4 regions of the Streptomyces sp. PL-25 genome follow, and region 3 is predicted to be linked to each of the others. Evidence: riboswitches for the same ligand, from Rfam matches in the RefSeq annotation. Region 3 holds a riboswitch; each other region holds the start of a gene.
The links. Region 3 has a riboswitch for cyclic di-AMP ahead of R4Z62_RS13695 (transglycosylase SLT domain-containing protein). Riboswitches for the same ligand answer to the same signal wherever they lie in the genome.
Positions count from the first base shown of each region.

Region 1: another riboswitch for cyclic di-AMP. It lies ahead of R4Z62_RS25780 (M23 family metallopeptidase); the one in region 3 lies ahead of R4Z62_RS13695 (transglycosylase SLT domain-containing protein).
Region 2: another riboswitch for cyclic di-AMP. It lies ahead of R4Z62_RS20215 (LysM peptidoglycan-binding domain-containing protein); the one in region 3 lies ahead of R4Z62_RS13695 (transglycosylase SLT domain-containing protein).
Region 4: another riboswitch for cyclic di-AMP. It lies ahead of R4Z62_RS18015 (M23 family metallopeptidase); the one in region 3 lies ahead of R4Z62_RS13695 (transglycosylase SLT domain-containing protein).

Region 1 is NZ_CP136997.1:5,758,637-5,763,169, forward strand. It holds gene R4Z62_RS25770 (M16 family metallopeptidase) at 1-12, shown strand, start outside; gene R4Z62_RS25775 (M16 family metallopeptidase) at 9-1,397, shown strand; cyclic di-AMP (ydaO/yuaA leader) riboswitch at 1,601-1,762, shown strand; gene R4Z62_RS25780 (M23 family metallopeptidase) at 1,775-2,533, shown strand; gene R4Z62_RS25785 (GntR family transcriptional regulator) at 2,740-3,399, shown strand; gene R4Z62_RS25790 (HPr family phosphocarrier protein) at 3,589-3,870, opposite strand; gene R4Z62_RS25795 (bifunctional acetate--CoA ligase family protein/GNAT family N-acetyltransferase) at 3,992-4,533, shown strand, end outside.
Region 2 is NZ_CP136997.1:4,456,443-4,460,975, forward strand. It holds gene R4Z62_RS20205 (cytochrome P450 family protein) at 1-602, shown strand, start outside; gene R4Z62_RS20210 (transglycosylase family protein) at 769-1,953, shown strand; cyclic di-AMP (ydaO/yuaA leader) riboswitch at 2,136-2,301, shown strand; gene R4Z62_RS20215 (LysM peptidoglycan-binding domain-containing protein) at 2,306-3,064, shown strand; gene eno (phosphopyruvate hydratase) at 3,330-4,533, shown strand, end outside.
Region 3 is NZ_CP136997.1:3,079,263-3,083,795, forward strand. It holds gene R4Z62_RS13685 (LolA family protein) at 1-198, opposite strand, end outside; gene R4Z62_RS13690 (polyprenyl synthetase family protein) at 665-1,675, opposite strand; cyclic di-AMP (ydaO/yuaA leader) riboswitch at 2,310-2,499, shown strand; gene R4Z62_RS13695 (transglycosylase SLT domain-containing protein) at 2,502-2,990, shown strand; gene R4Z62_RS13700 (HAD-IIB family hydrolase) at 3,025-3,837, opposite strand; gene fahA (fumarylacetoacetase) at 4,036-4,533, shown strand, end outside.
Region 4 is NZ_CP136997.1:3,981,984-3,986,516, reverse strand. It holds gene R4Z62_RS18025 (PrsW family intramembrane metalloprotease) at 1-665, shown strand, start outside; partial or broken gene R4Z62_RS18020 (aldo/keto reductase) at 673-1,646, opposite strand; gene R4Z62_RS18015 (M23 family metallopeptidase) at 1,807-2,886, opposite strand; cyclic di-AMP (ydaO/yuaA leader) riboswitch at 2,898-3,055, opposite strand; tRNA gene R4Z62_RS18010 (tRNA-Met) at 3,447-3,520, opposite strand; gene R4Z62_RS18005 (dihydrofolate reductase family protein) at 3,567-4,533, opposite strand, start outside.

The DNA of each region.
Region 1 (4,533 bases), 2.7 Mb from region 3:
ACGGCGAAGTGACCGAGCTGGCCACCATGGAGTTCCACCCCCGCCCCGAGGCCGGCGAGGCCAGGCCGTGGGCGTTCCCGGCCCCCGGGCGCGGCACCCTGGACAACGGCATCACGGTGCTGCGCTGCCACCGCCCCGGTCAGCAGGTCGTCGCCGTCGAGGTGTTGCTCGACGCGCCCCTGGACGCCGAGCCGGCCGGCCTGGACGGCGTCGCCACGATCATGGCGCGGGCCTTCTCCGAGGGCACCGACAAGCACTCCGCCGAGGACTTCGCCGCCGAGCTGGAGCGGGCGGGCGCCACCCTGGACGCGCACGCCGACCACCCCGGCGTACGGCTCAGCCTGGAGGTCCCGGCCTCCCGGCTGGCCAAGGGGCTCGCGCTGCTCTCCGACGCGCTGCGGGCGCCCGCGTTCGCCGGGTCCGAGGTCGAGCGGCTGGTGCGCAACCGGCTCGACGAGATCCCGCACGAGCTGGCCAACCCCTCCCGCCGCGCCGCCAAGGAGCTGTCCCGGCAGCTGTTCCCGGCCACCGCCCGCATGTCGCGCCCGCGCCAGGGCACCGAGGAGACCGTCGCCGCCGTCGACGCCGCCGCCGTCCGCGCCTTCTACGACCGGCACGTGCGCCCCGCCACGGCCACCGCGGTCGTCGTCGGCGACCTCACCGGCATCGACCTCGACGAGCTGCTCGGCGAGACCCTGGGCGCCTGGACCGGTTCGCCGGCCGAGCCGCGTCCGGTGCCGCCGGTCACCGCCGACGACACCGGCCGCGTGGTGATCGTGGACCGCCCCGGCGCCGTCCAGACCCAGCTGCTCATCGGCCGGATCGGACCCGACCGGCACGACCGCGTGTGGCCCGCCCAGGTGCTCGGCACCTACTGCCTGGGCGGCACCCTGACCTCCCGTCTGGACCGCGTCCTGCGCGAGGAGAAGGGCTACACCTACGGCGTGCGGTCCTTCGGCCAGGTGCTGCGCTCGGCGCCCGACGGCACCGGCGCGGCCATGCTCGCCATCAGCGGCTCGGTCGACACGCCGAACACCGGACCGGCCCTGGACGACCTCTTCACGGTGCTGCGCAAGCTCGCCGCCGAGGGGCTCACCGAGGCCGAGCGGGACGTGGCCGTGCAGAACCTGGTGGGGGTGGCGCCGCTCAAGTACGAGACGGCCGCCGCCGTGGCGAGCACACTCGCCGACCAGGTCGAGCAGCACCTGCCCGACGACTACCAGGCGACGCTCTATCAGCAGCTCGCGCAGACCGGCACGGTGGAGGCGACCGCCGCGGTCGTCAGCGCCTTCCCGGTGGACCGCCTGGTGACGGTGCTCGTCGGGGACGCGGCGCAGATCAAGGAGCCGGTCGAGGCGCTCGGCGTCGGCCCGGTGACCGTGGTCGCCGCCGAGTAGGACGCACCGCGCGGCACGCGCGCGCGTGGGGCCCCGGTGACCGGAGCGTCACCGGGGCCCCGGCATGTCCGTATTGGGCAGGAGGCGCCCTGTCTGCCCTGTGGCGTGCGCTACAAAAACCCGGATCCGTTTGGGCGCGGAACACGGCCCCGTCTAGCGTCGGTCCGGCTGTTCGTCGGGCAGTGCGCCGCAGCCGCGGCACCGGACAGTCATCGCCGAGTCCCCGTACGGCGCGAGCCAGGGGAGCCGGGGACCCACTCAGTCCCTGGGGTGAATCGGGCACCGTGCGCCGCGCACGGCACCCGTAGGAGACCTTCCTGTTCCGAACCCGTCAGCTAACCCGGTAGGCGAGAGGGAAGGAAAGGACCAGCCACCACATGGCGTTCACGCGCGCCACCGGGAAGCACCGCCGTCCCGGCCGAGTGCAGCGCACCACCGCCCGCGCGGCGGGTGTCGCTGCCCTCACCACCACCGGCGTCATCGGCACCCTCGCCGCCTCCCCGGCCCTCGCCGCAGAGACCCCCGCCCCCGCGGACACCGGCCTCACCCCGGTCATCAGCCTCGGCGACACCGTCGCCGAGCGGGTCGACGCGCAGGCCGCCGCCCAGTGGGAGGCCGCCCAGCAGAAGCAGGCCGAGCAGGCCGCGCGCAAGCTGGCCGCCGAGCGCGCCGAGCAGGCGCGCGAGGCCAAGGAGCGGGCCGACCGCGAGGCCGAGCGCAAGCGCCTCAACACCTTCGTGCCGCCCATCGCCGGCTCCTACGTCTCCACCGGCTACAAGACCGGCGGCTCGCTGTGGTCCTCCGGCTCGCACACCGGCATCGACTTCCACGCCGCGACCGGCACCCCCGTCCACGCGGTCGGCGTCGGCACGGTGGTGGAGACCGGCTGGGGCGGGGCGTACGGCAACCAGGTCGTCATCAGGATGGCCGACGGCATGTACACCCAGTACGGCCATCTGTCGTCCATCGGGGTCACGGTGGGCCAGCAGGTCGTCGCGGGCCAGCAGATCGCGGTGTCGGGCTCCACGGGCAACGTCACCGGTCCGCATCTGCACTTCGAGGCGCGCACCGGCGCGGAGTACGGCTCGGACGTCGACCCGATCGCCTACCTCCGCACGCACGGCGTGCAGGTCTGAATTCCGGCTCCGGGCACGCTCCGTATTCTTCTCCGCCGCACTGCATCCCGGCTGTCCAAAAAATATCCCTGGATTCCGTCACGCCGTCGGAAATTCCCGCGCATTGTTCTAGAGTCGTCGGAATGCGCGTCCGCGGCGTGTCCGCCACGGGCGCGCCACGGCCATGGGCACGGCCACGGTCACGGGACGGGATACGGAGGTCGGACATGCGTGTTCCGGCGCACTCGGTGTGCACGGCGATCCGGGACGACATCGTCGCCGGGGTGCACGAGCGCGGCAGCCGGCTCACCGAGGAGGTCCTGGCCCGCCGCTACGGCGTCTCGCGCGTCCCGGTGCGCGAGGCCCTGCGCACCCTGGAGGCCGAGGGCTTCGTGGTGACCCGGCGGCACGCGGGCGCGTGCGTCGCCGAGCCGACCGAGCAGGAGGGCGCCGACCTGCTGGAGATGCGTCTGCTGCTGGAGCCGCTGGGCGCCGAGCGGGCCGCCCAGCGGCGCACCGAGGGCCATCTGAAGGTGCTGCGCGGCCTGGTCAGGCTCGGTCAGGAGCGGGCCGCGGGCGGGGGCGGCGAGGAGCTGTGGTCCCTGGCCGCCTGGTTCCACGAGACCCTGGCCCAGTCCTGCGGCAGCCCCGCGCTGACCGCCGCCCTGGCCCAGCTGCGGCACAAGATCACCTGGATGTACGGGGCGCCGGACCCCGCCGACCCGGCCGAGACCTGGGCCGGACACGGGGCGATCGTCGACGCGGTGGCACGCGGCGACGCCGCCCGCGCCCGCGCCCTGACCGCCCTGCACACCGAGCGGATGACCGCCGCGCAGCGGGCGAGCGCCCGGAAACATCCCGTCAACACATCGAGCACACGGAATTAACACGCGTGCCGTAGAAAAGAACCGACAGGAATCGGCAGGGACCGGCAGGGGCCGGGAAGGAATGTTCCGCCGATATCCGCGCCCTATTTCCGTTTCCCGCGCGGGGAATTCACGCGGACACACGAAAACCGCGCCGCCCCGCAGGGGGAGACGCGGTTCCCGGACGCGCTGTGTGTTCCCTCCGGCCGCTCAGACGGTCTCGGGAAGCTCTTCCAGGCCCTCGGCGACCAGCTTGGCCAGCCGCTCCAGGGCGGCCTCCGCGCCCTCGGCGTCGGAGGCGAGGACGACCTCCTCGCCACCCTGCGCGCCCAGGCCGAGCACGGCCAGCATGGAGGCCGCGTTGACGGGGTTGCCGTCGGCCTTGGCGATCGTCACGGGGACCCCTGCGGCCGTGGCGGCCCGGACGAAGATGGAAGCGGGGCGGGCGTGGAGACCCTCGGCCCAGCCGACGTTGACGCGGCGCTCAGCCATGTGATGCTGCCCTTCAGGTGTAGCAGGTTGTCTAGACCAGTTTCCCATACGTGCGGCACCGTGTGGGTACGCCACACACCGCCTCGCGCCGCCGCCCGGGGCGAGCCGTACGCTGGGCCCCATGCAGACCTCGTCGGACCGGCATGCGTACCCCGCCCACTGGGAGGCCGACGTGGTGCTGCGCGACGGGGGCACGGCACGGATCCGGCCCATCACCGCCGAGGACGCCGACCGGCTGGTCAGCTTCTACGAGCAGGTGTCGGACGAGTCCAAGTACTACCGCTTCTTCGCGCCCTACCCGCGCCTGTCCGCCAAGGACGTCCACCGCTTCACGCACCATGACTTCGTGGACCGGGTGGGGCTCGCGGCCACCGTCGGCGGCGAGTTCATCGCCACCGTACGCTACGACCGCATCGGCCCCGCCGGAGCGCCCGGCCCGGCGCCCGCCGACGAGGCCGAGGTCGCCTTCCTGGTGCAGGACGCCCACCAGGGCCGCGGGGTCGCCTCCGCCCTGCTGGAGCACATCGCGGCCGTCGCCCGCGAGCGCGGCATCCGCCGCTTCTCCGCCGAGGTGCTGCCCGCGAACACCAAGATGATCAAGGTGTTCACCGACGCCGGGTACACCCAGAAGCGCAGCTTCGAGGACGGTGTCGTCCGACTGGA
Region 2 (4,533 bases), 1.4 Mb from region 3:
TCGAGACGACCGTCAACCTCATCGGCAACGGCATGTACGCCCTGCTCACCCACCCCGGCCAGCGAGCGCGGCTCCAGGAGTCGCTGGCCGCGGGGGAGAGCGGGCTGCTGGAGACCGGCGTCGAGGAGCTGCTGCGCTACGACGGGCCGGTGGAGCTGGCCACCTGGCGGTTCGCCACCCGGACGCTCACGCTCGGCGGGCAGGACATCGCCGCGGGCGATCCGGTGCTGGTGGTGCTGGCCGCCGCCGACCGCGACCCGGAGCGGTTTGCCCACCCCGACACGCTCGACCTCGCCCGCCGCGACAACCAGCACCTGGGGTACGGGCACGGCATCCACTACTGCCTGGGCGCCCCGCTCGCCCGCCTGGAGGGGCAGACCGCGCTGGCCACCCTGCTGACGCGGCTGCCCGACCTGCGTCTCGACGCGGAACCGGCCGAACTGCGCTGGCGCGGCGGGCTCATCATGCGCGGGCTACGGACTCTCCCGGTCGGCTTCACCCCCGCCCCGGCTCCCGCCCCGGCTCCCCCCTCTGCCTCAGCCTCTCCCTCCGCCCCGGCCCCCGGGACGACCACCGAAAACGGCCCCGCCCCCGGGCGCTGACGGCGGCAAACATGACGCGTGTTCAACTATGTGATGTTCATGTGATCTGCGCGGCATGAACTTGTGACAAGTGATCGTCACCCGATACTTTCACCCATCAGCGTGACGCCGGGGCCCTCCCGTCCCGCCGCCGCGCCGTCACTGCCGTCGTGCGAAAGGTCTCCAGATGCTCTCCGGGAACGGTCGTCACCGTCGCCCCCGCCAGGCTCCGGCCCTCCTCGTCGCCGCCGGAGTGACCGGCTCGGCCATCGCCATCCCGCTGGTCGCCGCATCCGGCGCGAGCGCCGCCGACGGCACCACCTGGGACAAGGTGGCGCAGTGCGAGACCGGCGGCTCCTGGAGCGCCGACAACGGCCACGGCTACTACGGCGGCCTGATGCTCACCCAGGACGACTGGGAGGCGTACGGCGGCCTCTCCTACGCGGCCAGCGCCGACCAGGCCAGCCGCTCCCAGCAGATAGCCGTGGCCGAGAAGATCCTCGCCGACAAGGGGCCCGGCGCCTGGCACACCTGCGGGCTGCTGGCCGGGCTCACCAAGGGTTCCGGTACGGCCGACGTCGACACGGGCGTGGGCGGCGACTCCTCGGCGTCCGGCGCGGACGGATCCACCTCGACGGACAAGGGTGACAAGAGCGGCAAGGACGACAAGGGCTCCGCCTCGTCCGGAACATCCGGTTCCACGGGCAAGGGTGGCGACTCCGACGGTTCCGGCGGCTCCGACGCGTCCGGGAAGCCCCGTACCGGTGAGGGCGGTCTGTCCGACTCGCCCCAGGACGCCGACAACTCTTCCGGTTCGTCCGGCTCTTCGCCGGACGCCACCGAAACGCCCGGAGCCTCGCACGGGACCGGCGCCTCGCACGGCGCCACCACCGGACCGTCCGACGGTCCCTCTGTGCCCGGGAAGACGGACGGCCCGGCCGAGTCCGGTGCGGGCACGCCCGACGCCACCTCGTCCACGGGCACGGGCACGGGCACGGGCGCCCCGGACCAGGACCGTGACAACTCCGGCGATGCGGACAACTACGTCCAGGATGTCGGCTCTTCGGCGCTCGTCGACACCGGCGCGCTCGGCTCCGGCGGCCGCCACCGCGGCGGCAGTGCCGACGAGGGCACGGCGGACGGCGCCGCGGGCGGCCGGCACGCCTCCCGGGGCGGCGGCGCACACGCCTCGTCCGCCGGCTCCTACACCGTGCGCACCGGCGACTCGCTCACGTCCATCGCCGACTCCTTCGACCTGCACGGCGGGTGGCACGCGCTCTATGACGCCAACAAGGGCGCCATCGGGGCCGACCCGGACCACATCGTCGCCGGTCAGAGCCTGGATGTCCCCGCCGAAAACGCCCAAAAGTAGCGGGAGTTCACGTCACACTTCGCCTTGTATGTCCTATTCGGTGAAAGTGTGGGATGAGTCTCAGAAGCCCTGATCGTCTTTGAAATCCGGCGGATCACCTGTCTACGGTCATGACCGCTCGCCACCGCGAGCCCCGGCTGCCGCAACGCCGAATCCTGCCAGCGGCCGTACGGGAACAGTCGTCGCGTCAAGCGCCGCAGGCAGGAGCGGGGGACCCAAGGTAAGTGCCGCACCGGGCAGTTGACCGGAGCGGCTGGGGGTGAAGCCGTGCCTCTCGGAAGGCACGGCCGGGCAACTCAACCGGCCCGAACCCGACAGCTCACCTCGCAGGCGTCGGTGAGGGGATCCTTCCATGCTGTTTTCCGGCAAGGGCAAGCACCGCCGTCCGTCCAAGGCCACTCGCGCCATCGCACTCGCCGGTGTCACCGGCGTCGCCGTCGCCGGCCCGCTGATGGCGGCCGGCAACGCTTCCGCCGCCACCGCCTCCGAGTGGGACGCGGTCGCCCAGTGCGAGTCCGGCGGCAACTGGTCGATCAACACCGGCAACGGCTTCTACGGCGGCGTCCAGTTCACCAACTCCACCTGGGCCGCCTTCGGTGGCACCGCCTACGCACCGCGTGCCGACCTGGCCAGCAAGTCCCAGCAGATCGCCATCGCCGAGAAGGTCCTCGCGGGCCAGGGCAAGGGCGCCTGGCCGGTGTGCGGCAAGGGCCTGTCCGGCGCCGCGTACTCGGGCGGCAGCTCCTCGTCGTCCTCCTCTTCTTCGTCCTCGTCGTCCTCGTCGTCGTCCTCCTCCTCTTCGTCGTCCTCGGCGAAGAAGAGCAGTGGCGCCGGCAGCTCCAAGAGCAGCACCACGACCCGCTCCACCGAGCAGCAGGCCGCGGGCCGCTCCGCCGACCGCCCGGCCCCGAAGAAGACCGTCACCACCCCCACCGGCAAGAAGGTGAAGAAGGGCGACGGCGAGTACAAGGTGACCGCCGGCGACTCGCTCAGCTCCATCGCCGCCGCCCACCACGTCCAGGGCGGCTGGGAGAAGCTCTTCCAGCTGAACAAGGACATCGTCGACGACGCCGACCTCATCTACCCGGGCCAGCAGCTGCACCTGAAGTAAGGCGCGGCGGCCACCGCCCCACCCCCCCGTCCCCACGGGCTCCCCGCCCCGGCGCGTTCTCCCCCGTACGCGCCGGGGCGGGGGCATTTCACCTTCCGTTCGGACCCCCGTTCCCGTCTTCTTTGTTCCGTGCTGAAACAATGTGTACCGTCACTCTGTCCACGGGACGGTCGGTCGGCCGGTCGGCGGCCCGGGACGGTTAGGCTCTAGTCGCACGGCTCACAAGCCCCGCACTTTCAGCGTCACATCCACGAAGGAGATGCTCGTGCCGTCCATCGACGTCGTCGTAGCCCGGGAAATCCTGGACTCCCGAGGCAACCCCACGGTCGAGGTCGAGGTCGGCCTCGACGACGGCAGCACGGGTCGTGCCGCCGTCCCCTCCGGCGCCTCCACGGGCGCCTTCGAGGCCATCGAGCTGCGTGACGGTGACCCCAACCGTTACCAGGGCAAGGGCGTCGAGAAGGCCGTCCTCGCCGTCATCGAGCAGATCGGCCCGGAGCTCGTCGGCTACGACGCCACCGAGCAGCGCCTGATCGACCAGGCCATGTTCGACCTGGACGCCACCGACAACAAGGGCTCGCTCGGCGCCAACGCCATCCTCGGCGTCTCCCTCGCCGTCGCGCACGCCGCCTCCGAGGCGTCCGACCTCCCGCTCTTCCGCTACCTGGGCGGCCCCAACGCGCACCTGCTGCCGGTGCCGATGATGAACATCCTGAACGGCGGCTCGCACGCCGACTCCAACGTGGACATCCAGGAGTTCATGATCGCCCCGATCGGCGCGGAGTCCTTCTCCGAGGCCCTGCGCTGGGGTGCCGAGGTCTACCACACCCTCAAGAAGGTCCTGAAGAACAAGGGTCTGGCCACCGGTCTCGGCGACGAGGGCGGCTTCGCCCCGAACCTCGGCTCCAACCGCGAGGCCCTGGACCTGATCCTGGAAGCGATCAAGGAAGCCGGCTACACCCCCGGCGAGCAGATCGCCCTCGCGCTCGACGTCGCCGCCTCCGAGTTCTACAAGGACGGCAAGTACCTCTTCGAGGGCAAGGAGCGCTCCGCCGCCGAGATGACGGAGTACTACGAGGAGCTGGTCGCGGCCTACCCGCTGGTCTCCCTCGAGGACCCGCTGTTCGAGGACGACTGGGCCGGCTGGAAGGTCCTCACCGACCGCCTCGGCGAGAAGGTCCAGATCGTCGGTGACGACCTGTTCGTCACCAACCCCGAGCGCCTGGCCCGCGGTATCGAGGAGGGCAGCGCCAACGCCCTGCTGGTGAAGGTGAACCAGATCGGTTCGCTCACCGAGACCCTGGACGCCGTCGAGCTGGCCCAGCGCAACGGCTTCAAGTGCATGATGTCGCACCGCTCCGGCGAGACCGAGGACGTCACCATCGCCGACCTCGCCGTCGCCACCAACTGCGGCCAGATCAAGACCGGCGCCCCGGCCCGCTCCGAGCGCGTCGCCAAGTACAACCAGC
Region 3 (4,533 bases):
CTCGATGAGTTGCTGCGCGGTGATCTTCGGCAGGTCGGGGTCACCGGAGTCGGCGAGTGCCGGGACGAGCCCGATGGTCGCCGCCGCCACCCCCACCACCGCGACCGGGACGCCGTAACGGGCGGCCTTGCGGCGCGCCGAGGCGCGGTCGCCGGCCTCCGGGGTGTCCCTGGTGTCGTCGGATTCGTACGGTGCCATGTGTGCCTTACCTCCGTCGTCGGCGGCGGCTGCCCGTGTGCACTGCTCCCACCCCAAGCCGCCATTCTCACCCGAATCGGTGAGGAGTGGTGTGGTCCGTGCTTCCATCTGACCAAATCGGCCGCGACGAAGCGTCAGACCGCGGAGCCAACTCCGTGTACGCCTGCGGTATGACACACGAGGGCGGCTTCTCCACCACCCCGTAGGGGTCGGGGTGGAGAAGCCGGCCGGGACCCCCTCCGGGACCGGGTCCGGCCGGGTGGAGAGGCGGGACCGGGGGTGGAGAGACCCGGCGGGAAGAGGCACCACAGGAAGAGGCCCCTCAGGCCGCCCGGAAGCGCACAGGAAAAGGCCCGGAAGGAAGAGGCGGAAGAGGCGGGGAAGGCAAGGAAGAAGCGGGGAGGGCAAGGAAGAGGCAGGGAGGGCCAGGGCCGGGCCCGGGGATGCGGGGAGACCGGCCCTAGAGCTAGCCGACCCGGTGCACCACCGCGTCGCACAGCTGGAGCAGGGCCACCTTGGCGCCGCACTCCTTCAGCGGGGCCAGCGCGGCCCGCGCCTCCTCGGCGTAGCGGACGCTGTCCCGCCGGGCCTGTTCGAGCGCGGGGTGGGCGCGCAGCGCGGCCAGCGCCTCGGCGTGCCGGGCGTCGTCGCTGAGGTCGGAGGCGAGCAGTTCGCACAGGGCGATGTCCTCGGCGAGACCCAGCCGGGCGGCGCGCTCGCGCAGCCGCAGCACCGGCAGCGTGGCGACGCCCTCGCGCAGGTCGGTGCCGGGGGTCTTGCCGGACTCCTGGGAGTCGGAGGCGATGTCGAGCACGTCGTCCGCGAGCTGGAAGGCGACACCGAGCCGCTCCCCGTACTGCGTCAGCACGTCCACGACCCGCTCGTCGGCGCCGGACATCATCGCGCCGAACCGGCACGCGACGGCCACCAGCGAACCGGTCTTTCCGCCCAGCACGTCCAGGTAGTGGTCGACCGGGTCCCTGCCGTCCTGCGGTCCGGCGGTCTCCAGGATCTGCCCGGTGACGAGCCGTTCGAACGCGAGCGCCTGGACCCGGACGGCCTCCGGGCCGAGGTCCGCGAGGATCTGGGAGGCGCGGGCGAAGAGGAAGTCTCCGGTGAGGACCGCGACCGCGTTGCCCCAGCGGGTGTTGGCGCTGGCCACCCCGCGCCGCACGGCGGCCTCGTCCATCACGTCGTCGTGGTAGAGCGTGGCCAGGTGGGTCAGCTCCACGACCACGGCCGAGGGCACGATCCCCGGCGCGTCGGGGTCGCCGAACTGGGCCGCCAGCATCACGACCAGCGGCCGGAACCGCTTGCCGCCCGCCTTCACGAGGTGCTGGGCGGCCTCCGTGATGAACGGGACCTCGCTCTTGGTGGCTTCGAGCAGCCCTTCCTCGACAGCCGCCAATCCGGCCTGGACATCGGCTTCGAGAGCCTGGTCCCGCACGCTCAGCCCGAACGGCCCGACGACGGTCACGAGGGGTCTCCTGTCTGCTGGTGTCTGCTGGCGCTTACACGGTTTGTCGATAGGTCGCTGCCATCACTCAAGTCAGCGTATCCGGTCACGTTTCGATCACCGATAGCGCCCACCGATACAGGCCAGGTGGTATCGGATCACGACCGATATGTTTTCGATCACCACATATGAACAGATATTTATCGACTTGCTCTTTCCCGCTCCTCCCCAGCCTCCCCCTTCCCCTCCTCTCACCCGTCCCGCCGCGCCCACTCTCCTTCCACACGCCCACCCGTGCCCACGTACGTACGAACAAGGCCAGGGCCTCACCGATCGTGACGGCCGTCACTTCCAGCCCTACGAGTCCGATTTACCCTTATTAGCATTTCAATTCCCCTTGGGGGCAAATGCTCCTGGCCGAATTATTCCGTGAGCTGCATCACGTGCACCGCCACCCCGCGCCACGGCCCGCCGACCCCCCGCTCCCCGTCCCCCGCAAGCGAGTTGACCCTTGGCAATCGCAAAGGATCAAGCGGCCAAAATGCCCTGGATCAAGGTCAACTAGGACGATGTATGCATCAGGTACTTGTTCGGGACATGTGCTCTCGCATACGTTCCGGGCCAGTCGAGCGGACGCCGAATCCTGCCAGCGCTCGATGACCACCCACCGACAGCTCATGGCAGGAGCGGGGGACCCAGGTAAGTCGCCGGGCCGGAGCGCCGTACGTCCTACGTCGTACGCCGCGCCGGAACGGCTCGGGGTGAAGCCGTGCTCTGAGGAGCCGGCCGGGCACCTCCCCGCCCGAACCCGACAGCTCACCTCGCAGGCGACGGAGAGGAAATCCCCATGTCTGCACGTCGTCCCAGCCGCTCCCGCGCCGCTCGTCTCGTCCGCACCCTCGCCGTCTCCGGCACCGGTGCCGCGATCCTCGCCCTGCCGCTGATCGGGGCGTCCGGCGCCTCCGCGGCCACCCCGACCGCCGCCACCGCCACCACGGCGAGCACGGTCGCCTACCCGAACAACCTGGACGGCTGGATCCGCGAGTCGCTCGCCGTCATGGCCCAGAAGGGCATCCCCGGCACGTACAACGGCATCCACCGCAATGTGATGCGCGAGTCGTCCGGCAACCCGCTGGCCATCAACAACTGGGACTCCAACGCCGCCGCGGGCATCCCCTCCAAGGGCCTGCTCCAGGTCATCCAGCCGACCTTCAACGCCTACCACGTGGCCGGCACGTCGTTCGACATCTACGACCCGGTCGCCAACATCACGGCCGCGTGCAACTACGCCGCCGCGCGCTACGGCTCCATCGACAACGTCAACAGCGCGTACTGACGGGCAGCCGCGTGCCGGCCGGCACGCGGAGGGCTCAGACGAACAGACGATCGAGGACGACGGCGACGCCGTCGTCCTCGTTCGACGTGGTGACCTCGTCGGCGACCGCCTTCAGCTCCGGGTGGGCGCCGGCCATCGCCACCCCCCGGGCCGCCCACCGGAACATGGGGATGTCGTTCGGCATGTCGCCGAAGGCGAGGGCGTCCCCGGGGCCGAGTCCCAGCCGCGCCGCGGCCAGCGCGAGACCGGTCGCCTTGGTGATGCCGCAGGGCTGGAGCTCGACGGTCCCCGGGCCCGACATGGTCACCGAGGCGAGCGGACCGACCGCGCCGCGGGCCGCCGCCGCCAGTTCGTCGTCGGACAGCCGGGGATGGCGCAGCAGCACCTTGCTGATGGGCGCGCGCCACAGTTCCTCGCGCCGCCCGACCCGCTCGGCGGGCAGCGTCGGGTGCGCCATGCGGTACTCCGGCTCGATGAGCGTGAGGCCGTCCACGCCGTCCTGGTCGACCGCCGCGTACACCTCCCCCACCTCCGCCTCGATCTTGCCGAGCGCGGTCTCGGCCGTCTCCCGGTCGAGCGTGACCGACCACAGCATGCGGTCGGCCCCGGCGTCGTAGAGCTGGGCGCCCTGGCCGCACACCGCGAGCCCGGTGCCGCCGAGGGACCTCAGCAGCGGGCGGACCCGCGGCGCCGGGCGTCCGGTGACGACGAGGTGCCGGGCACCGGCCGCCGCCGCCCGGCCGAGCGCGGCGCGGGTCCGCCCGGACACGGAGTCGTCGCCGCGCAGCAGCGTGCCGTCCAGGTCGGTGGCGATGAGGGCGTACGCGGGGGCAGCGGGTGCGGGCATGATCAGAGAATACGGATCCGCCAGGCGAGTGACGGGCGGAAACCGGACGACGTCCCTCCGCCGTGTCGCCGGGAGACTCCTCGGACACTGCCCAAGACAGCTGCCTCCCCCGTAACGTGTGGCGCGACCACATGAACGTGTGGCCAGACACCCATGTCCCCCATGGAACACCGGCACACGAAAGAGAGGCAGTACCCGATGCCCCCCTTCGAGGTCCCCGAGGGCGACCCCTTCGGTCCGCACAACCTTCCCTACGGTGTCTTCTCGCGCGCCGGGTCGCAGGAGCGGACCGTGGGCGTCCGGCTCGGCGACCATGTCCTCGACGCGGGTGCGGCGGCGCTGGCGCTCGGTTCCCCGTACGCCGCCCTGCTCGCGCGGCCGACCCTGAACCCGCTGCTCGCCGCGGGCCGCACCGCCTGGTCGGACGTGCGGCGCGCGCTGACGGCGTGGGTGACGGTGCCCGCGCACCAGGAGACCGTGGCCCCCTTCCTGCACCCGCTCTCCTCGGTGACCCTGCACCTGCCCTTCGAGGTCGCGGACTACGTCGACTTCTACGCGTCCGAGAACCACGCGCGCAACGTCGGGCAGATCTTCCGCCCGGACGCCGAGGACTCCCTCACCCCCAACTGGAAGCACCTGCCGATCGGTTACCACGGCCGCTCGGGGACGGTCGTCGTCTCGGGCACGGACGTCGTA
Region 4 (4,533 bases), 900 kb from region 3:
AGTACGGCTTCTTCGCGGTCTACGGCGGCTTCATGGTGCCCGCGTTCGGGCTGCTCACCTGGCTGGTCGTGTGGACCCGGCAGCGCGAGCTGCGCACCGTCCGCGAGGAGCTGCCCGCCTACGCGGCCGCCGGGTGGCTGACGCCCGCGGAACCGTTCGCCCTCGGCTCCCTGCGCGCCCGGCGGCTGGCCCGCGAGTACGCGGCCCGGCACCTGGGCAAGCCCGCCGCCCGCACCGTCGCCCAGTACGAGGCGTACGCGACCTCGCTGGCGTTCCTGCGCCGCCGGGGACGCCTGGGCCGGGCGGGCGCCGACTTCACCCTGCGCGAGCGGGAGCTGCTGCACGAGCTGTGGCGGCGGCGCGAGACCGCCCAGCCCGCCCTGGACCACGCGGCCCGCATGACCGCACCGCCGGTCCGCGCCCTCCCGGCCCCCTGGCCCGCGTACGGCCTGTACGGCTACGGACCCGGGCCGGGGTACGGGCAAGGGCAGGGGTACGGGCAGGGACAGGGCCAGGTACCGGCGCAGATGCCGGCGTACGGCCACGGCTACGGCTACGGCTACGGCTACGGCGGGTACGGCGTCGCCGCCGGACAGCCCGCGCACGGACAGCCCGCGTACGGGCAGCCCCCTCACGGACAGCCCCCGTACCGCGCCCAGCCGTGAGGCCGGGTCAGGCCGAGGCGCGGGTCAGCTTCGCGGTCTCCTCGTCGGTCAGTCGCAGCTCCGCCACGCCCAGCAGGGCCGGGAGCTGCTCCACGGTGCGCGCCGAGGCGATCGGGGCGACGACCGTGGGCTGCGCAGCGAGCCAGGCGAGGGCGACCGTGGCCGTCTCGGCACCGCGGGCGCGGGCGACCTCGTCGAGCGCGGCCAGGACCTTCTGCCCGCGCTCGGTCTCCAGGTGCTTGGCCGCGCCCTGCGCGCGCGGGCTGTCGACCGTCGTGCCGGGCCGGTACTTGCCGGTCAGGAAGCCGGCCGCCAGCGCGTAGTACGGCACGGCCGCCAGACCCGCCCGCTCGGCGAGGTCCCGCAGAGCGCCCTCGTAGGTGTCCCGGGAGACCAGGTTGTAGTGCGGCTGGAGCGCGACGTAGCGGGCCAGGCCCTCGCGTTCGGAGAAGTCCAGGGACTCCTTCAGGCGCTCGGCGGAGATGTTGGAGGCGGCGATGTACCGGACCTTGCCCGCCCGCACCAGTTCGTCCAGAGCGCCGATGATCTCCTCGACGGGCACCTCGGGCCGGTCGAAGTGCGTGTAGTACAGGTCGATGTGGTCGGTGCCCAGCCGCTTGAGGGAGGCGTCGGCCGCGGCCTTGACATTGGCGGCGGACAGGCCCTGGAAGTCGGGGTGCTGGCTGACCTTGGTCGCGATGACGACGTCGGAGCGGTTGCCGCGCTCCTTGAGCCTCCCCCAAGCTCTTCGAGCAGGGGGTACCCCCAGCCGATGATCGTCTCGGACTCGCCGCCCCGGTGGCCCTCCACCCAGGCCGAGTAGGAGTCGGCGGTGTCCAGGAAGTTGCCGCCGGCCGCCGTGTAGGCGTCCAGGACGGCGAAGGACCGCTCCTGGTCGGCGGTCCAGCCGAAGACGTTGCCGCCGAGGGCGAGCGGGAAGACCTCGAGGCCGGACGAGCCCAGTTTGTGCAGAGAAGTCATGTGACCCATCAACGCCCCCGGCACAGCGGCCCCTTCCGCGCCCCGCCGGTCCCGGGCGCAAAGCTTGCGCAAACCACCCGTACGGCTGGCGGCGCGCCCGCGGCGGTGACCCCGGGATCAGGGAATCAGGGATCAGGGAATCAGGCGGATGAGCAGGGCATCAGGGGTTGAGGCCCTTGGCCCGCAGCCAGGCCATCGGGTCGATGCCGGACGCCTCGCCGCCCGGGTGGACCTCCAGGTGCAGATGCGGCCCGGTGACGTTGCCGGTGGCGCCGACGCGGCCGATGACCTCGCCGGTGGCGACCTTCTGGCCGGCGCTGACACTGATCGACGACTGGTGGCAGAACCACAGCTCGGTGCCGTCGTCCAGGGTGAGGATCGTGCGGTAGCCGTAGGCGCCCGCCCAGCCGGCCTCGGTGACGGTGCCGCTGTGGACCGCCTTGATCAGGGTGCCGGTGGGCGCGGCGAAGTCGAGGCCGGTGTGGTGCCCGGAGGACCACATGGAGCCGGCCTGGCCGAAGGTGGAGGTGATCGTGTACGAGGAGGTCGGCAGCGTGTACTGCTTGGCCAGCTCCGCCAGCCGCGCCGCCTCGGCCTTCTTGCGGGCCTCCTCCTCCGCCTTCTGCTTCTCGGCGGCGGCCTTGGCCTCGGCCTCCTGCTTCGCCTTGGCGGCGGCCTCGTCCGCCTGCCGGGCGGCGCGCTGGACGGCGGCCTGCTCGGTGGCGGCCTCGGCCCTGGCCGCGACCTGGGCCTGCTGCTGCTCGGCCTGGGCCATGATCCGGTTGCGCAGCGCCTCGCCCGCGCCGGACGCGGCGCTGGGAGCGGCCGGCGTCCCGGCCGGTGCGGCGGTGACGTCGCTGAGCGCGGTGGCGGAGCCCTCGTGGTGCTCCTTGGCGGAGCCGCCGTCGAAGAGGGAGCCCACGGAGGCGGGCAGCGCGTGCAGGTCCGGCACGTCGGGCAGCGAGATCGCGACCGGCGGCTTGCCGGTGTTGGCGCTGGCCATGCCGCCCGCGCCGACGGCCGCTATGACGCCCACGCCGAGCACGGTGGAGCTGCGGGCGAGTCCGCCGCCGCGCTGCTTGGCGACGCGGTGCCGGCCGCGCACGGGGCGGAGGGAGTCCTCGGTGGGGTTCCACTCCTCCATGGGGCCCTCGTCGGGGGTCCGGCCGCCGTAGCCGAAGGAATCGGTGCGCTGGCTCGGCACGAACGGGGCTTCTGGGGCAGGCCGGTTGGACGCCACGCGGGCGTGCTCCTTTCCTTCCGTCTCGCCTACCGGGTTAGCTGACGGGTTCGGAGCGGGAAGGTCTCCTACGCGCGTCAACCGGCCGTACGCGTACGGCGGATGATGCCCGATTCACCCCAAGTTGGTGGTTCCCCGGTTCCCTTGCGGGATTCGGCGCGCGCGCACGGAGCCGCCTCTGATGACGGCTGGGACGACCGCGCTGCGTTATCGAACGTTAATAGACCCGGGCCTCCGATTCCAAGCCGCCCGGCTTGATCATTAAACCTTTTTGGCCAAGACGTACACCTCAGGGGCGACGAAACCGGGGCGAGTTGACTGAACTTCAGGCCATTTCCGGGGCGGGGCGGAGCCGCAGGCGCCCGCGAAAGAAGTGATGGTGTGTCAGTTGTTATGCGGACGGACACAGGCCGGTCACGCGAGGTGACATCGATCAAGGAGCGACCGGGAGCCGGAAGAGCGCCAGAAGACCGCAGCAGAGAACCAACGGAAGACCGCGGGAGGCCCGGAAAACACTCAGGGCCGGAATCCGTTTCCGGATTCCGGCCCTGAGTCTTCAGTAGCGGGGACAGGATTTGAACCTGCGACCTCTGGGTTATGAGCCCAGCGAGCTACCGAGCTGCTCCACCCCGCGTCGTTGAGATAACTGTACATCACCCGCGGGGTGGATTGCACACGCGTTACGGCAGGTGCCGGTTCGGCTCCTTGGCCAGGGCCTCGAACTCCGGCAGCACCACGACGTCCGCGCCCTCGGCCGCGAGTACCCCGGAGCCGTCGGCGGACTCCACGAAGGTGTCCGGCTCCCGCCACGCCGTGACCACCCGCCGCACCCCCGCGTCCAGAATCAGCCGGGCGCACGGCCGCGGCCGGGAGGCGCGTCGGGCGCACGGTTCCAGGCTGCTGTACACCGTGGCCCCGGGCAGCCGCGGGTCCGCCGGGTCGATCTCGGCGAGCGCGGCCTCTTCCGCGTGCACCACCGGGTCACCGGCCTCCCGCGAGTGGCCCCGGGCCAGCTCGGTGCCGTCCGCCGCGACCACCACCGCGCCCACGCTGAACGCCGTGCGCGAGGGCGGGCACTGCGCGGCCAGCTCGCAGGCGATCCGCAGCCAGTGCCGGTCGGCGGGCACGGCGCCGGTCCCGGTGCCGGGGGCCGTGGGCTCGTAGCGCATGAGGACGACGTCCCCGAGGGCCCGGGTCTCCAGCAGCCGCAGCCGTCCCGCCTGGTACGCGCCCGGCCCGAACAGGCGCGGCGCCGCCGGGTCCCCCACGATCAGCGGCGCGACCACGAGCTGGAGCTCGTCGGCGAGCTGCCGCCTCAGCAGCTGGGTGTGCACCGTGCCGCCGCCCTCGACCATGAGCCGGCGCACCCCGCGCACGTCGTGCAGATGCTCCAGCAGGCGCCGCCAGTCGAGCGCCGCGCCCAGCGGGACGACGGAGACGGAGGCGGCACCGGTGGCGGGGGCGGTTGCAGTGGCGGGGACGGGGGACGCGGCATCGGGATCCTCGGATCCGGGGGCCGTCCCGACGCCCGCGCGGCGCAGCCGTTCGGCGCCCTCGTCGGTCGTGTAGACGGCCTTCTCGCCGCCCGTGTGCCAGAAGCGCGCCCGCGGGTCCAGCTCGCCGGTGGCGGTGACCGTGACCTTCAGC